DNA from 4 places in the Rhizobium sp. WYCCWR 11152 genome. Region 2 is predicted to be linked to each of the others. Evidence: predicted binding sites of a transcription regulator. Region 2 holds the regulator's gene; each other region holds the start of a gene.
What was found. The regulator PhoB, encoded in region 2, activates phosphate uptake and scavenging genes when phosphate is short. The targets are predictions, from matches to a motif close to TGTCATNNANCTGTCAT.
Positions count from the first base shown of each region.

Region 1: the regulator PhoB is predicted to act here: its motif matches at 2,977-2,993, upstream of G9X67_RS29455 (NAD-glutamate dehydrogenase).
Region 3: the regulator PhoB is predicted to act here: its motif matches at 2,755-2,771, upstream of G9X67_RS19130 (alpha-D-ribose 1-methylphosphonate 5-triphosphate diphosphatase).
Region 4: the regulator PhoB is predicted to act here: its motif matches at 2,325-2,341, upstream of pstS (phosphate ABC transporter substrate-binding protein PstS).

Region 1 covers NZ_JABFCP010000020.1:424,520-428,621, reverse strand. Annotated here, with positions in the region: gene G9X67_RS29455 (NAD-glutamate dehydrogenase) at 1-2,770, opposite strand, end outside; gene pdxY (pyridoxal kinase PdxY) at 3,047-3,922, shown strand; gene G9X67_RS29445 (carbonic anhydrase) at 3,994-4,102, shown strand, end outside.
Region 2 covers NZ_JABFCP010000011.1:274,457-278,558, reverse strand. Annotated here, with positions in the region: gene pstB (phosphate ABC transporter ATP-binding protein PstB) at 1-657, shown strand, start outside; gene phoU (phosphate signaling complex protein PhoU) at 702-1,415, shown strand; gene phoB (phosphate regulon transcriptional regulator PhoB) at 1,548-2,231, shown strand; gene G9X67_RS22875 (GcrA family cell cycle regulator) at 2,479-3,012, opposite strand; gene G9X67_RS22870 (aspartate aminotransferase family protein) at 3,433-4,102, shown strand, end outside.
Region 3 covers NZ_JABFCP010000009.1:788,092-792,193, reverse strand. Annotated here, with positions in the region: gene purM (phosphoribosylformylglycinamidine cyclo-ligase) at 1-863, shown strand, start outside; gene purN (phosphoribosylglycinamide formyltransferase) at 860-1,531, shown strand; gene G9X67_RS19130 (alpha-D-ribose 1-methylphosphonate 5-triphosphate diphosphatase) at 1,528-2,697, opposite strand; gene G9X67_RS19125 (NUDIX domain-containing protein) at 2,842-3,435, opposite strand; gene G9X67_RS19120 (molybdopterin oxidoreductase family protein) at 3,432-4,102, opposite strand, start outside.
Region 4 covers NZ_JABFCP010000009.1:895,064-899,165, forward strand. Annotated here, with positions in the region: gene G9X67_RS19640 (EAL domain-containing protein) at 1-2,099, shown strand, start outside; gene pstS (phosphate ABC transporter substrate-binding protein PstS) at 2,453-3,475, shown strand; gene pstC (phosphate ABC transporter permease subunit PstC) at 3,561-4,102, shown strand, end outside.

The DNA.
Region 1 (4,102 bases), on a different contig from region 2:
AGGCGTCGTCCAGCCAGAAGCCGGCTTCCTGCGCCAGTGCATTGGCGGTGTCGGAGAAGGTCGCGGTGCCCTTGTCGGCGGCGACGACGAAATAGGGATCGTCACCGTCGAGCCTGACGGTATCCTTCGGCGGGGCGATGTCGGCGCCAGATATATTGTCGGTGATCGAAAGCAGCGTGCGGATATAGGTCTTGTAAGCCTCGCGGCCAGTATTGAAGATCTCGTCGCGGCTGCCGCCGACCGGGAGCTTCTTCGGATAGAAGCCGCCCTTGGCGCCGACCGGCACGATGACCGCATTCTTCACTTGCTGCGCCTTGACGAGGCCGAGCACCTCGGTGCGGTAATCCTCGGCGCGGTCCGACCAGCGCAGGCCGCCGCGCGCCACCTTGCCGAAGCGCAGGTGCACACCTTCGACTTCGACGCCGTAGACGAACATCTCGCGGAAGGGTTTCGGTTCCGGCAGCCCATCGACCAGGTGCGGATCGAGCTTGAAGGCCAACATCGGTTTCGGCGAGCCGTCCGGGTTCTTCTGGAAATAATTGGTGCGCAGCGTCGCATCGACGATGTTGACGTAGCGGCGCAGGATACGGTCGTCGTCGAGGCTCGGCACGTCGGCAAGCTCGGCCTCGATCGCCTGGTGCAGTTCGCCAAGCTTCTTGACGCGGGCCTTCTCCGAAAGCCGGGTGTCGAGTGTGTCGTGGAACAGCCGGAAGATGGCGGCGGCGACGACGGGATATTTATCGAGCGTCGTTGCGATATAGTCTTGCGAATAGGCGATGCCGGCTTGGCGGAGATAACGGGCATAGGCGCGCAGCACGTTGGTCTCGCGTGCCGAAAGCCCGGCCGAAAGAATCAGCCGGTTGAAGCTGTCATTGTCGATCGTGCCGGCGAAGGCGGCGACGAAGGCTTCCTCGAGGGCGGCGCCGTAACGCGCCAGATCGATTTCGCCGCCATTGCGGGCCTCGAGCTCCATGTCGTGCAGCACGACGAGTTTCTTTTCTCCATCGGCGGCCGGCACCCCGATGTCGAAAGTGCGTTCGCTGACGACGTTGAAGCCGAGATTCTCGAGAAGCGGCACGCGGCGCGACAGCGCCAGCTGGCCGCCGGCGTGGAAAATCTTCAAGGAAAGGATGGGGCCCTGTTCTTCCTGACGATGGTAGAACTGGATGCGCAGCGGTTCGCCGGCGGCGCAGGCACCGATATCGGCGAGGTCGGCCACGGTTTCCTCCGGCGTGAAGGAATCCTGGAAGGCCTGGTCGACGGATATCTTCGGGGCCTTGGCGCCTGACAGCGCCTCGAAACGGTCGTCCCAGCGGGCCGTGATCTCGCGGATCACCTGCTCGAGTTTTGCCTGCGGAATGCGTGGCGTCTTGCCGCCCGAGCGGCCGATGATGAAATGCACGCGCGCCACGCCGCCTTCCGGGAAAGCCGGGTAATAGGCGGAGACACGGCCGTCATAGACAGTCTTCAGATAGGTGCCGATCCGTTCGCGGACGATCGAATCATATTCCTCACGCGGCACATAGATGATCACCGAGACGAAGCGGTCGAAATGGTCGATTCGCGGCAGGACGCGGACGCGCGGCCGATCGGCCAAGTCGTTGATCTGTTCGGCAAAACTTGCAAGCAGCGTCGTGTCGATCTGGAAAAGATCGTCGCGCGGATAGGATTCCAGGGTGTTGTCGAGCATGCGGCCGGAATGGCTCATCGGGTCGAAGCCGAAATGTTCCTTCACCTTGTCGATCTTGGAACGCAGCAGCGGGATTTCCGAGGCGAGCGAGGTATAGGCGGTCGAGGTGAAAAGGCCGACGATGCGCAGCTCACCGGTGACGTTGCCCTCCGCGTCGAAGCGCTTGACGCCGACATAATCCATATAGGCGCGGCGATGGACGATCGATTTCACATTCGCCTTGGTGACGATCAGGAAGTCGGGGCCGTCGAGGAAGGCAAGGATCTCAGGCGTCGTCGTCACGGCGTCCTTGCCGGTGCGCAGCACGAGAACATCGGGGTTGGAAAGGATGCCGAGGCCAGCACCCTTGTCGCGCTCGACCCTGGCATCGGTCCCCTTGCCGGAATAGACATATTCCCGCATGCCGAGGAAAGTGAAATTCTCATCGCGCAGCCAGGTCAGGAAAGCGACGGCTTCGTCGCGATCGGCCTTCTTCCGGCTGGCGCCGTTGGCCGCAAGCTCGGCGATCACTCCGTCGATCTTGGAAAGCATCGGCTTCCAGTCGAAAACCGACAGGCGGACCTGTTCGAGGACTTTTTCGATGCGTTTGACGAGATCGGCGGCCTGGGCGGAATTGAGGGGCGCTATATGAAGCTGGATATGGCTGACGCGGTTGGCCGGATCGCTCGGGTGATCTGCGGAATACGTCGTCAGCGCCTTGCCCTTTTCCATGACAAGGATGGGATGCACGGCCATGAACAGGTCGCGGTAGGTGCTCGTCACTTCGCCCATGACCGATTCAAACAGAAAAGGCATGTTCTGGTCGGTGACTGAAAGCACCGAGACGGCGATGCCATCAGGCGTCACATCGGCAATCGTGTCGATGCCGACGCGGGGCGCCTTGCCGTTCCAGGCAGCAAGTTCCTTTGCCGAATGCACCGCGGAGAGCGCCAGCATTTCCGGTGTATAGAGTTCGAGATCGTCATTGCTTGCCCGGCCGAAGAGAATTTCCGGATCGAGATGCGCCTCGCCTGTCGCCTTGGCGATCTTGCGCGCGCTTTCGATCTGCTTTTCCCGTTTCGGATTGTTTCTGGCAGCCATGGATCGCCTCCCTCAATGTCTGATTTTTTGCAAGCTAGCAGAAGATTCTTCGAAAAAATCTCTAAAAGAGCGGTCCGAAGGATTGTTTTGACGCTTTTTTGGCGCGGGAAACGAGAAATTGTAAGAGATTTTCCGCTTTCTTCGCCAAGCGAAAGCGAAAGTCCCGTCTTCCGGTTTTTCGTTCCGCCGAACATTTCCACGCCCGCATGAAGAATGGTTGACAGCGTGGCGTCAAAAAGATCATCAAACGCGGTCATCATTCGGATCTTGGATATCATGTCGGAAAATGCAGCGGGCGCAGTCATCGTCATTTCCAGCCATGTGGTGCGGGGCTCGGTCGGAAACCGGGCAGCCGTCTTTGCGCTGGAGACGCTCGGTCATCCGGTCTGGGCCTTGCCGACCATCGTGCTGCCCTGGCATCCCGGCCACGGCCGCTCGACGCGGCTGACTTTTGCGGAAACGGATTTCGACGCGGCGATCGACGATCTGATCCGTGCGCCCTGGATCGGCGAAGTCAAGGCGGTGCTCTCGGGCTATTTTGGCAATGCCGCCCAGGCGCGCTCCGTCGCCCGGCTGATCGGTGCGCTGAGGCAAAACAATCCCGAGCTGCTCTATGTCTGCGATCCCGTCATGGGCGATCTCGGCGGCCTTTACGTGCCGGAAGCGACCGCTGAGGCCATTCGCGACCATCTCATTCCGCTCGCCTCGCTCGCAACGCCGAACCGCTACGAGCTCGCATGGCTTTCGGGGGCAGCCCTCGAAGACAACAGCGCGATCATGGAGGCGGCGCTCGCGCTCGGACCATCGCGCATGCTCGTCACTTCGGCGGTGCCGATGATGGCGGGTGGTACCGGCAATCTCTATCTTTCCGGCCGTCACGCCCTTCTTGCCGAGCATCGTGTTGTCGAGAACCCGCCGAATGGTCTCGGCGACCTCATCGCCGCCGTCTTCCTGTCGCGCCTGCTCTCCGGGATCGAGGACGAAAAGGCACTGCAGCTTGCCACCGCCAGCGTCTTCGAGGTGCTTGCGCGTGCCGTCAAGCGCGGCAGCAACGAGTTGATGCTGGCAAGCGATGCTTCCAGTCTTTCGACGCCGATGGCCATGGTGCAGATGCGCCGCCTCGTGCACCCGGCGCAGCGGCGGAAAAAATGACGCATCTGCCGATATGCTCATTTTGCAGTGCAGCAGTTGATCTTGTCTTCGGCGCGCGCTAATCCAGAAGCATGCAGCGTTTTCCAAATCCCCTTCTGGACGGCTATCGCAACTTTATGAACGGGCGTTATGCCGACGCCCGCGACAGGTATCGGCAGCTTGCCGAAAACGGTCAGAGTC
Region 2 (4,102 bases):
CTGATCGGCCCGTCCGGCTGCGGCAAGTCGACCTTCCTGCGGTGCCTCAACCGCATGAACGACACGATCGACGGCTGCCGCGTCACCGGCAAGATCACCCTCGACACCGACGATGTCTATGATCCCGATATCGACGTCGTCGAACTTCGCGCCCGCGTCGGCATGGTCTTCCAGAAGCCGAACCCGTTCCCGAAGACGATCTACGAAAACGTCTCCTACGGCCCGCGCATCCATGGCCTTGCCAAGTCGAAGGCCGACCTCGACCAGATCGTCGAGACCAGCCTGCAGCGCGCCGGTCTCTGGAACGAGGTCAAGGACCGCGTGCATGAATCTGGCACCGGCCTGTCCGGCGGCCAGCAGCAGCGCCTTTGCATTGCGCGTGCCGTCGCCGTCAGCCCGGAAGTCATCCTGATGGACGAGCCCTGCTCGGCGCTCGACCCGATCGCCACCGCCAAGGTCGAGGAGCTGATCCACGAGCTGCGCGAGAACTATACGATCGTCATCGTCACCCACTCCATGCAGCAGGCCGCGCGTGTCTCGCAGCGCACCGCCATGTTCCACCTCGGCAACCTCGTCGAGGAGAACGACACCGACAAGATGTTCACCAATCCCGACGATCCGCGCACCCAGGACTACATCATGGGTCGCTTCGGTTGATTTTGGCGACACCAAGCCTTCCCGTTATTCGAGGATAAAGCCCCATGGCATCGACACATATTTTTTCTGCCTACGATGATGATCTGAAGTTCCTGTCCAGGCGGATTTCCGAAATGGGCGGCCTGGCCGAGCAGATGGTCGGCGAATCCGTGCGCGCCCTCGTCAACGGCGATACGGCGCTGGCGCAGAAGGTCATCTCGGACGATGTGATCCTCGATCACGCCGAACGCGAAATCGGCGACAAGGCGATCGTCACGATCGCCCGCCGTCAGCCGATGGCCTCGGACCTGCGTGAAATCATGGGTTCGATCCGCATCGCCGCCGATCTCGAACGCGTCGGCGACCTCGGCAAGAACACCGCCAAGCGCGTCATCGCCGTCCAAAGCACCGGCGTTCCCCGCAAGCTTGCCCGCGGCCTCGAGCATCTGTCCGAGCTGGCGCTCGTCCAGCTCAAGGAAGTGCTCGATGTCTACACCAATCGTTCAGCCGACAAGGCGAATGCGATCCGTGAACGCGACAACGAGATCGACGCGATGTACACCTCGCTGTTCCGCGAACTCCTGACCTACATGATGGAAGATCCGCGCAACATCACCAGCTGCACGCATCTTCTCTTCTGCGCCAAGAACATCGAGCGCATCGGCGACCATGCCACCAACATCGCCGAGACGATCTTTTACATGGCGACAGGCGCGCAGCCGGAAGGTGATCGTCCGAAGGATGACAGCGCCAACACCGTCGGCGCGGTCACCGAATAACCGCCCGCACAGTCAATTGCGTGCGCGCCCGTCCGGGCGCGCAAAGAGGTCGCAGCCAATTTTTGAATTTGCGCAGGATGCACTGCTTAAATCACCCTGGTTTAAGGATCATGCGCGAGGAGACCGACACGCATGATCCCGAGAGTTGCAGTTGTTGAAGACGAGGAAGCCCTCAGCGTGCTTCTTCGCTACAATCTCGAAGCGGAAGGCTTCGAGGTCGATACCATCCTTCGTGGCGATGAAGCCGAAATGCGGCTCCAGGAGCGCACGCCCGATCTTCTCATCCTCGATTGGATGCTGCCCGGCGTTTCCGGCATCGAGCTCTGCCGGCGCCTGCGCATGCGGCCGGAAACCGAGCGCCTGCCGATCATCATGCTGACGGCGCGCGGCGAGGAGAGCGAGCGTGTCCGTGGATTGTCGACGGGCGCCGACGATTATGTCGTCAAGCCCTTCTCGACCCCCGAGCTCGTTGCCCGCGTCAAGGCGATGCTGCGCCGCGCCCGCCCCGAGGTGCTGTCGACGGTGCTGAAATGCGGTGACATCGAGCTCGACCGCGAGACCCATCGCGTCCATCGCAAGACCCGCGAAGTCCGCCTCGGCCCCACCGAATTCCGCCTGCTGGAATTCCTGATGTCGTCGCCGGGCCGGGTCTTCTCCCGCTCGCAGCTGTTGGATGGCGTCTGGGGCCACGATATCTATGTCGACGAGCGCACCGTCGACGTCCATGTCGGCCGCCTGCGCAAGGCGCTGAATTTCTCCAACATGCAGGACGTCATCCGCACCGTCCGCGGCGCCGGTTATTCGATGGAAGCCTGAGGGCTTCCATCTGAGCCTGCTGACAAAGCCCTGGCAAAACCCGCGACGTCATCCTCGGCCTTGTGCCGAGGATCTGCGCTCGCTAAATTAAGTATTTGAAAATAAAGGTTTTACCCTCAAGTCATTGGGGTGATCAGATGCTCGGCACAAGGCCGAGCATAACGGAGGGAAGCCTGAGCTTCCATCCGCGCATAAAAAAACGGGCCAATCGGCCCGCTTTCTGCATTCTAACGATGGTTGCCCGCGCTCAACTGGCCCGCGCTGCTGCCCTGCGGCGTTCGTTCACCGGCTGGTAGGCAAGCTTCTGGTGATAGCCGCAATAGGGCGAATTGTCGGGGGACTCGCAGCCGCAGAAATGGAAGTCGTCCTTCAGCGGATCGCCGACCGGCCATTTGCAGGTGCGCTCGGTTAGTTCCGTCAGGCCGAGGCGGCGCGAAATCGGCACCACCACATTGCCTCGCGGCACGTATTCCATTTCCTCGATCGTTTCGATCTCGATCTCTTCCTTCAGCATCGTCGCGCCCTGCTGGCGGGTGACGGTGCGGGTCGTGATCCGGGAGGCGAAGTTCGGCGCGCGCGGCGCCGATGTATTGCGCTTCGGCGTTCGCGCCGCGGTATTGGTGCCGCCGGCCTTGGCACGGCCGGGAAGGCACAGCCGGTGCACTTTGCCGATGACCGCGTTTCGGCTGACCCCGCCAAGCTGCGCAGCGATCTGGCTGGCGCTCAGTCCTTCGGCCCAAAGTTTCTTGAGTTTCTCGACCCGCTCGTCTGTCCAGTTCATGCCCTGTCTCCACCTTTTGCGTTGGTGATGGCAGAATCCCTCACCGTTGTCCCGGGAGCTCCGAAACAAGAAACGCTTGATCAATTTTGGTGACTAGTTCCGCCGCATGCAGTCTAGTAATTGATCTTTAACCTAGTGTGAGCCTGACTCCGTGACAAGAGTCGCATGAATCCGGATGAATCGAATTCGTAGTTTTCCCCAACTTGCTGCCCCTGCGTGTCATTTCTGCAATAATGCCTGTTGAAGACTGAAAATGCCGCTGTACACCTGTGCTGCATACGCTAAGGGCGCCGTTTTATTGACATTGCAGCGCGAAAAGGAAATAGTGCCACTCGCCGCCGCAAGGCGGCATTTTTGATTTTTCGGGCCTGGTTTCCTTAGCCGGAGTCATTGCCCGGCAACTTTGATGGAGATCGCGCCATGGCTGAAGCCGCGCCGCTTTATGACACCTATTCTCGTGCCCCGCTGCGGTTCGAGCGAGGCGAGGGCGTATGGCTGATCACCGAAACTGGCGAGCGATATCTCGATTTCGGCGCCGGCGTTGCCGTCACCTCCGTCGGCCACAGCAATCCGCATGTGGTCGGCGCGCTGAAGGAGCAGGCCGACAAGGTCTGGCACCTGTCGAACATCTATGAGATCCCCGGCCAGGAGCGCCTGGCAAAACGGCTGACGGACGCCACCTTCGCCGATAAGGTGTTCTTCACCAATTCGGGCGCCGAGGCGCTCGAATGCGCGATCAAGACGGCGCGCCGCTATCAGTTTTCCAAGGGCCATCCCGAGCGCTTCCATATCATCACCTTCGAAGGCGCCTTCCACGGACGGACGCTGGCGACGATCGCTGCCGGCGGCCAGGAAAAATATCTCGAAGGTTTCGGCCCCAAGGCGCCGGGTTTCGATCAGGTGGCTTTCGGCGATATCGAAGCGGTCCGCGCCGCGATCACCGAGGCGACGGCCGCCATCCTCATCGAGCCGGTGCAGGGCGAGGGCGGCGTCCGTCCTGCCACGCCTGAGTTCATGAAGGCGCTTCGCCAGCTCTGCGACGACAACGGCCTGCTGTTGATCCTCGACGAGGTCCAGACCGGCGTCGGCC
Region 3 (4,102 bases), on a different contig from region 2:
GCACCAAGCTGAAGATCGCGATCGATGCCGACTATCACGACACCGTCGGCATCGACCTCGTCGCCATGTGCGTCAACGATCTTGTGGTACAGGGCGCCGAGCCCCTGTTCTTCCTCGATTATTTCGCGACCGGCAAGCTCGACCCCGACCAGGGCGCGGCCATCGTCGGCGGCATTGCCGCCGGTTGCCGCGAGGCCGGCTGCGCGTTGATCGGCGGCGAGACGGCCGAGATGCCCGGCATGTATTCCTCCGGCGACTACGATCTCGCCGGCTTTGCAGTCGGTGCGGCCGAACGCGGCAAGCTCCTGCCATCCGGCGATATTGCCGAGGGTGACGTGATCCTCGGCCTTGCCTCCTCCGGCGTCCATTCCAATGGCTTCTCGCTGGTGCGCAAGATCGTCGAATTGTCCGGCCTCGATTGGGATGCACCGGCGCCGTTCGCCGAGGGCAAGAAGCTTGGCGAAGCCCTGCTCGAGCCGACACGCATCTATGTGAAGCCGCTTCTGAAGGCGATCCGCGAGACCGGCGCCATCAAGGCGCTGGCGCACATCACCGGCGGCGGCTTCCCGGAAAATATTCCGCGCGTGCTGCCGAAGCATCTGGCGGCCGAGATCGATCTTGCCGCCGTCAAGGTGCCGCCGGTGTTTTCGTGGCTCGCCAAGACGGGCGGCGTCGAAGCCAAGGAAATGCTGCGCACCTTCAACTGCGGCGTCGGCATGATCGCCGTCGTTGCCGGCGAGAATGTCGCGACGGTTTCCGCCGCACTCGAAGCCGAGGGCGAGACAGTTATCAGGCTCGGCCGCATGATCGCCCGCGAAGAAGGCGCTGCCGGCACGGTCTACAAGGGCACGCTTGCCATATGAGCTCGCCGCGCAAACGCGCCGTCGTCTTCATATCAGGCAGCGGCTCCAACATGATGGCGCTGGTTGCGGCGGCAAAGGCAGCCGACTATCCGGCCGAGATCGTCGGGGTGATCTCCGACAAGGCGGATGCCGGCGGGCTTGCCAAGGCCGCCGCCGAAGGCATCGCCACCTTCGCTTTTCCCCGCAAGGACTACGCCAGCAAGGATGCGCATGAGGCGGCGATCTTTTCGGCGCTCGACGAGCTTAAACCCGATATTCTTTGCCTGGCAGGCTACATGCGGCTGCTGACGGCGACATTCATCCAGCGTTACGAAGGCCGGATGCTCAACATCCACCCTTCCCTGCTGCCGCTGTTTCCCGGCCTGCATACGCATCAGCGGGCCATCGACGCCGGCATGCGGATCGCCGGCTGCACGGTGCATTTCGTCACCGAAGGCATGGATGAGGGGCCGGTGATCGGCCAGGCGGCCGTGCCGGTTCTTTCCGGCGACACGGCCGAAAGCCTTGCCGCGCGTGTGCTCACCATCGAACACCAGATCTATCCACAAGCGCTGCGGCTCTTTGCCGAAGGCCGTGTGACGATGGAAGGCGGCAAGGCCGTCGGCGCGGAGGCTTCGACCGCCGCACCCAAGACCCAGCTTATTTCGCTGATCGGCGACCGCGCTTAAGCCGCCAGCGCCCGCAACGGATGCAGCGTGCCGTCGCTGTAGACGAAGCGGCCGGCGCGGAAGGTGGCGCGGATGCGATTGATATCACCCGGCTCGACCACGACCAGATCGGCGCGTTGGCCGATGGCGATCTCGCCACGATCCGACAGACCGGCGGAACGGGCCGCATTGCCGGTCGCCATGGCGACGCCTGCCGGCAGGCCGCCTTCCACCATGTCGGCAAGCTTGAAGATGCCGGGCACGAAGGCAGCCGGATGATAATCGGCGGCGATGATGCTCAGCAATCCGGCCCTTGCAGCATCGAGCGCGCTGAGATTGCCCGACATCGACTGGCCGCGCAGCGCGTTCGGCGCGCCCATCAACGTCCAGAGGCCGCGACGGCGCGCCTCCTCCGCCGCAGGTGCAGTGACCGGAAACTCGCTGATGGTGACGCCGAGATCGTGCATCTCGGCGACTTTTTCGGCGCTGTCATCGTCATGCGAGGCAAGCGACAGCTTGTGCTTCAGCGACAGCGCGACAATCTCCTTCAGCTTGGCCTCGATGTCTGGATTGCTGCGCATGGCGATGCGCTTGGCAACGATCTCCGCCGCCATTTCCTCGGAGATGGCGCGGCGCTCGGAAATGCTGAGGATGTAGCTCTGCAGGTTGTTGTACTGTCCCTGGCCCGGCGTGTGGTCGGTGAGCGAGACCATGTCGATCTGATCGGCATTCAGCAGGCGCTCGAGCGCAGGAGCTGCACCAACATTGGTGATTTCGTAGCGGGCGTGGACGCGGTGGTCGATCAGCAGATCGTCGCGCAGGCGATTGATGCCCTCGATCACCGCTGATGTCGTCTCCAGCGAACGGACGTGGCCGTAGACGCTTTCGGTCGCAAAGGAGACGGCGGCAAACGCCGTGGTGACACCGGCGGCGGCAAGCTTCTTGTCGAGTTCGTGGATACCGAAATCGATCGGCATCGTCGCGTTCGGCCGTGGGGCGATCTCGCGCTCGATCATGTCGCCGTGGAGATCGACGAATCCCGGCATCAGCAGCCGCCCGCCGCCATCGATGGCAGCGCCGGCGACCGGCTCCGGCCTGATCTCGGCGATGGCGCCACCCTCAACACGCACGGAACCTTCACTCACCACCTCGTTTGGGAGAACGAGGGTGAAATTGCTGAGCCACATGGGCTTTCTCCTGACCGCATTCGATGATTGACAGACCGCAGCGGATAGAACCGCTTCGTGACAGTCGTATGAAATTTTGCGCCGTATCACCTTAAAGCGGAAACTTGCGCTTTGGAAATGATCCGATGCGGTCGCCCCGCAGATTCAGGCCGTCAGCCTTGCCCTATTCAACATGGCCCATTGCAGAAGCACGATCGTTTTGACGTCGAAGATCTCGCCGGTTTCGATCATCGCTGCCGCCTCGTCGAGCGGGATCTCAAGGACTTCGATATCCTCGTGTTCCTCGTCCAGGCCACCGCCTTCGGCCACGCGGTCGGCGATGTCGACGAGGGCTGCGAAGAAATGCACGACCTCGGTGACGGCACCCGGCGATGTATAGGATCTGAACAGGAAGCGCGCATCGCGCAGGCGATAGCCGGTCTCCTCCATCGCCTCGCGACGGATCGCCGCTTCGGGATGGTCATCGTCGAGAAGGCCGGCCGGCACCTCGATTATCCAGGCGGCATCGCCGTTGAGATGAACGGCGAGGCGGAATTGGCGGACGAGAACGACGAGGTCGCGCTTGGGATCATAAAGCAGGATGCAGGCGGCCGGCGTGCGGTGGTAGACCTCCCGCTTCAACCGTTGGGTTGCGCCCTTGCGGTCGATATAGTCGAGGAGGTAGCTGCTCAGCCGCGTCCACCCATTCGACAGTGTTTCTTCGCTGACGATCTTCACGCGTGATTTCGGCTGCATCATGCTGCGTCCCTGCGAAGCCAGACCTTGTTGTCATGGACGGCCGCCCCGCCATAAGGCGCGACAGGGTCGGCGCCGGTCAAGACGTTGATGCCCTCGCCGTCAACATGCGCCTTGTTCGGCCAGAGGCCCTCGGCAATCAGCACGCCTGACTTCACTTCGGTAGTGATACGGGCGTGGATGCGCAGATCGCCGCGGCTGTTGCCGATTCGGACAAGATCGCCATGGACGATTCCGTTGGCTTCGGCGTCGGCCGGATTGATCATCACCTCGGGGCGGCCTTCCTTCTGGCGGGAGGTCTTGGTCTCGGAAAAGCTCGAATTCAGGAAGTTGCGCGCCGGCGACGTGGCGAGCCGGAAGGGATGCTCGGAATCGGCGACTTCGATGACATCGACCTGATCGGGGAAGGCCGGAAGCGCGGCGTGCGGCCCAAGCGCGCCGATCGCCGCTGGCGGCTTATTCGGCGCCGGCTGATTGATCCAGTCCGGGCGGAAATGGAACTTGCCATCCGGATGGGCAAAGCCGTTTAGGTAATGCGCTTCCTCGAAAGCAGGCTGGCGATCGAACCATTTATGTTCGAGGAAATGGTCGTAGCCCGGCAGGCCGCTCGATTCGAGGATGCGGTCGACCATCTCTCGGGCGGTGAAGCCGAAGCCGGGGCGATCGGCGA
Region 4 (4,102 bases), on a different contig from region 2:
GGACTCAAACGTCTTCCATCATTGCGACAACCGTCTGCTTCCTTGTCGTCGCTCTCGTATTGACCGGCCTTATGGCACATGTCGTCGCCACGATGACCCGGTCGGCGAACGAGATCGACGATGCCAGGGCCAGTCGCGCCGCCCGCGCGGCGGTCGCAGCCTTTGTGGCTCGCTTGAGCGGGACAACGACGGACAATGCCATATGGGACGATGCCTACAGTGCTGTCTCATCTCCGACCGCTGCGGATTGGGCCTATGAGAATTGGGGAAAAACCAGCGAGGATTATGCGCTTTATGACGGCGCGATCGTGACCGGCCCTGACGGGTCTTCGATCGTCTCGGCCTACGCCAAAGGCAAGCCCTTCCAGCCGGGCACGTTTTTCGGGGAAGCCTTTTATCAGCAGATCAATGCGGCTGCAGCTCCGGCCAAGGCGCCGGTGGTCAATTTCATCAAGACCGAAAGCGGTATGGCACTCATCGCCTCGCAGGCGATCCAGCCGTTCGAGGCCGCCGCCGAGGTTCCGAAGTTCAGCGTGCTGAGTTTCTACAAGGCCTTTACGTCGGAGGTACTCGACACTCTCTCCAACGAACATGAACTCGAGGGGCTGAGCCTTGAGACGACGCCCAAGCCGGGATTCCTGAACACGCCGATCACCGACATCAAGGGAGGCGTGATCGGCTACCTCGTTTGGCCGAGCAAAGCGCCCGGAAGTGCCGTGTTTCAGCAGGTCTATCCTTATCTTGCAGCTTCTACCGTCGTTCTTTCGCTATTCTTGATCGGCGTTCTGTTGGTTGGCGCATCCGAAGCGCGGCGCCTGCGCCAACTGGCGCAAACAGCTCGCTTCGAAGCGAGCCATGACAGCTTGAGTGGCTTGTTGAACAGACAGGGTCTTCTCCGCCTGCTGGAGGATCTGGAGAGCCCGGAACCTTCGTCACCGCGGCTTTACTTGGTTGATCTCGACGGCTTCAAGGCGGTCAACGATGCTTGGGGGCATGCGGTTGGGGATGATTTGATCCGGATCGTCTCGAACGCGCTGATGACCAGTCATCCCGAAGTCCTAGCCGCGGCCCGGCTGGGAGGCGACGAATTCGCGTTGGTGCACGTTGGAGCCACTGCACGCGAAGAGATGGAAGAGGCGATTCTGGCGCTGTTTGCCGAGCCCTTCAAAATTGACGGGCGAACGATCGAAGTTGGCGCAAGCATCGGAGCTGCGGCGCACGATGGAGACATATCGCCTTTGGAGCTTCTTCGCAGAGCCGACATGGCCCTCTATCGAGCCAAGGCAAATGGTAAAGGTCAGGCGGTTGAATACGATCCCGAACTGGACCGGGAACGCATACGGGTCGCCGAGCTGGAAGGTCTCTTGAAAAACGCCATCGGCAGCGGCGCAATCGAAGCTGTTTTCCAGCCTCTCGTCTCTGCTTCGACCGGCGCTGTCACCGGTCTTGAAGCACTGGCGCGCTGGAAAACTGCAACGGGAAACGTCAGCCCGGAAATATTCATCCCGCTTGCTGAAAGGTGTGGCCTCATCGATGCCCTTGGCGTCCATATGCTGAGAACGTCGATCGGGCATGCCAAGAGCTGGCCCGGTCTGACTTTGTCGGTGAACGTTTCGCCGATCCAGCTCTGCAATCCGGAATTTGCTGCCCAGGTGATCGCGATCCTGCAGGAGTTGGATTTCGATCCAAACCGCCTGACACTGGAAATCACCGAAGGCGTTCTGATGACAAATCCGGATCAGGCCCGTCGGTCGATAGACCAACTCAAGCGCGTCGGCATAAAGTTTGCTCTTGATGATTTTGGCTGCGGCTACGCCAGCATCGGTGCATTGCGGCAGTTTGGGTTTGATCGCATGAAGATCGACCGCTCGCTCGTGTCCGCTCTCGATGTAACCGCAAATGGCGCCGATATTCTTCGGGCAACCATCTCCCTGGCGACTGCTCTGCAGATACCCGTGACCGCCGAAGGTATTGAGAATACCCGTCAGGCGGCGATCTTGCGAGACGCCGGCTGCGACCAGCTTCAAGGGTATATGCTCGGAAAACCCATGTCGGCATGCGACATATCCAGCAGGCTGCGAGAAGAGTCGGCCGCGTGATCTCGTAAAGGCCATCGCACGAATTCGGTATCGGCCACGAGCCGCCCGGTATTTCGAAATCCTGAAAACGACATTTGCAGGCATCGCTGCGGCAATCCACCACAGCCATGCGTCAATCTATCCCAATGTTTTTGCTAAGGCTTTGTTAAATCCGCGATTCAATCGAAAGGCCGTAACTGCCGCGTTTGACGCACGGCCCTGCATTCGGTTTCGGCGGTCAAAAACCGTCATCAAACTGTAATAAAACGCGCCTAGCCCGCCTGATGTGACGAGAATTTCAGCGCCCCGACAATGGACACCCCCTCCATGGCGCTGGCCTCATTGTTTTTCAAATCCATTAGGGAAGCGCTCATATGCTCACCAAGAAACTTCTTTCGGCCTGCCTCGGTGCGGGCCTGGTCGCCGCGCTGGCGGTTTCGGCCTCCGCCGCCGATATCACCGGCGCCGGCTCCACCTTCGTCTACCCCGTCCTGTCCAAGTGGTCTGCGGACTACAACAAGCAGACCGGCGACAAGCTGAACTACCAGTCGATCGGTTCGGGCGGCGGCATCGCCCAGATCAAGGCTGCAACGGTTGACTTCGGCGCGTCCGACGCCCCGATGAAGCCGGAAGACCTGACGACTGGCGGCTTCGGTCAGTTCCCGCTCGTCGTCGGCGGCATCGTGCCCGTCATCAACGTCAAGGGCATCAAGTCGGGCGAACTGAAGCTCACGGGCAAGGTTCTCGCCGACATCTACCTCGGCAACGTCACCAAGTGGAACGACAAGGCCATCGCCGATCTGAACCGCGGTTTGAAACTGCCCGACAGCCAGATCGCCGTCGTCCACCGTTCGGACGGTTCGGGCACCTCCTTCAACTGGACCAACTACTTCTCCAAGGTCAACGAAGACTGGAAGAGCAAGGTCGGCGAAGGCACGGCCGTCAACTGGCCGGTCGGCATCGGCGGCAAGGGCAATGAGGGCGTTGCCGCATACGTCACCCGCGTCAAGGATTCGATCGGTTATGTCGAATACGCCTACGCCCTGCAGAACAAGCTGCCTTACGTGCTGATCCAGAACGCCGCAGGCCAGTATCCGAAGCCGAATGCCGAAAGCTTCTCGGCTGCAGCTGCGAGCGCCGAATGGACCAAGGCTCAGGACTTCTACCTGATCATGACCAATGCTCCGGGCGAAAAGGCCTGGCCGGTGACTGCCACGACCTGGGCGATCATGTACAAGGAGCCGAAGGATGCGGCGCGCTCCAAGGCCGCCTTCGCCTTCTTCAAATGGGCGCTCGAAAACGGCCAGAAGGAAGCTTCCTCGCTCGACTACGTTCCGCTTCCGGAAACTCTGGTGAAGCAGATCGAAGATTACTGGACGGCCTCCTTCAAGGGCTGATCCTGACGAAACTGCGGCCGGGGCGGCAAGCCAAGCTTTCCGCCCCGAATCCTTTGACATCCTCAAAGCAGCAGAGCGGACGGATATGAGCGAAGCAATGGCATCGCTGCCCGCCACAACCGCGGGCGTCAAGCGCCGCGACGGCGCGGCAGGCGATCGTATTTTTTATTGGATAGTTTTGGGCTGCGGCCTGTTTGTTCTGGTCGCACTGTTCGCAGCGGCGTTCTCCATGGTCTGGGACGGGTTTCTCGCGTTCCGGACCTTCGGCTTTGGCTTCCTGACCGGCATGGAATGGGATCCGGTTGCCCAGCGGTTCTCGGGCCTTGTGCCGATTTACGGCACGCTGGTCACCTCGGCGCTCGCCATGATCATCGGCGTTCCCGTGAGCCTCGGTATCGCCGTTTTCATTACCGAAGTTGCGCCGCGCTCCATTCGCGGTCCGATCGGCGGCGCCATCGAGCTTCTCGCCGGTATTCCCTCGATCATCTACGGCATGTGGGGTCTCTTCACGTTTGCTCCCTTCATGTCGGACTACGTTCAGCCGGTGCTGATCGACTGGCTAGGCCCGATCCCGATAATCGGCGCATTGTTCACCGGCGCCCCGCTCGGCATCGGCATGCTGACGTC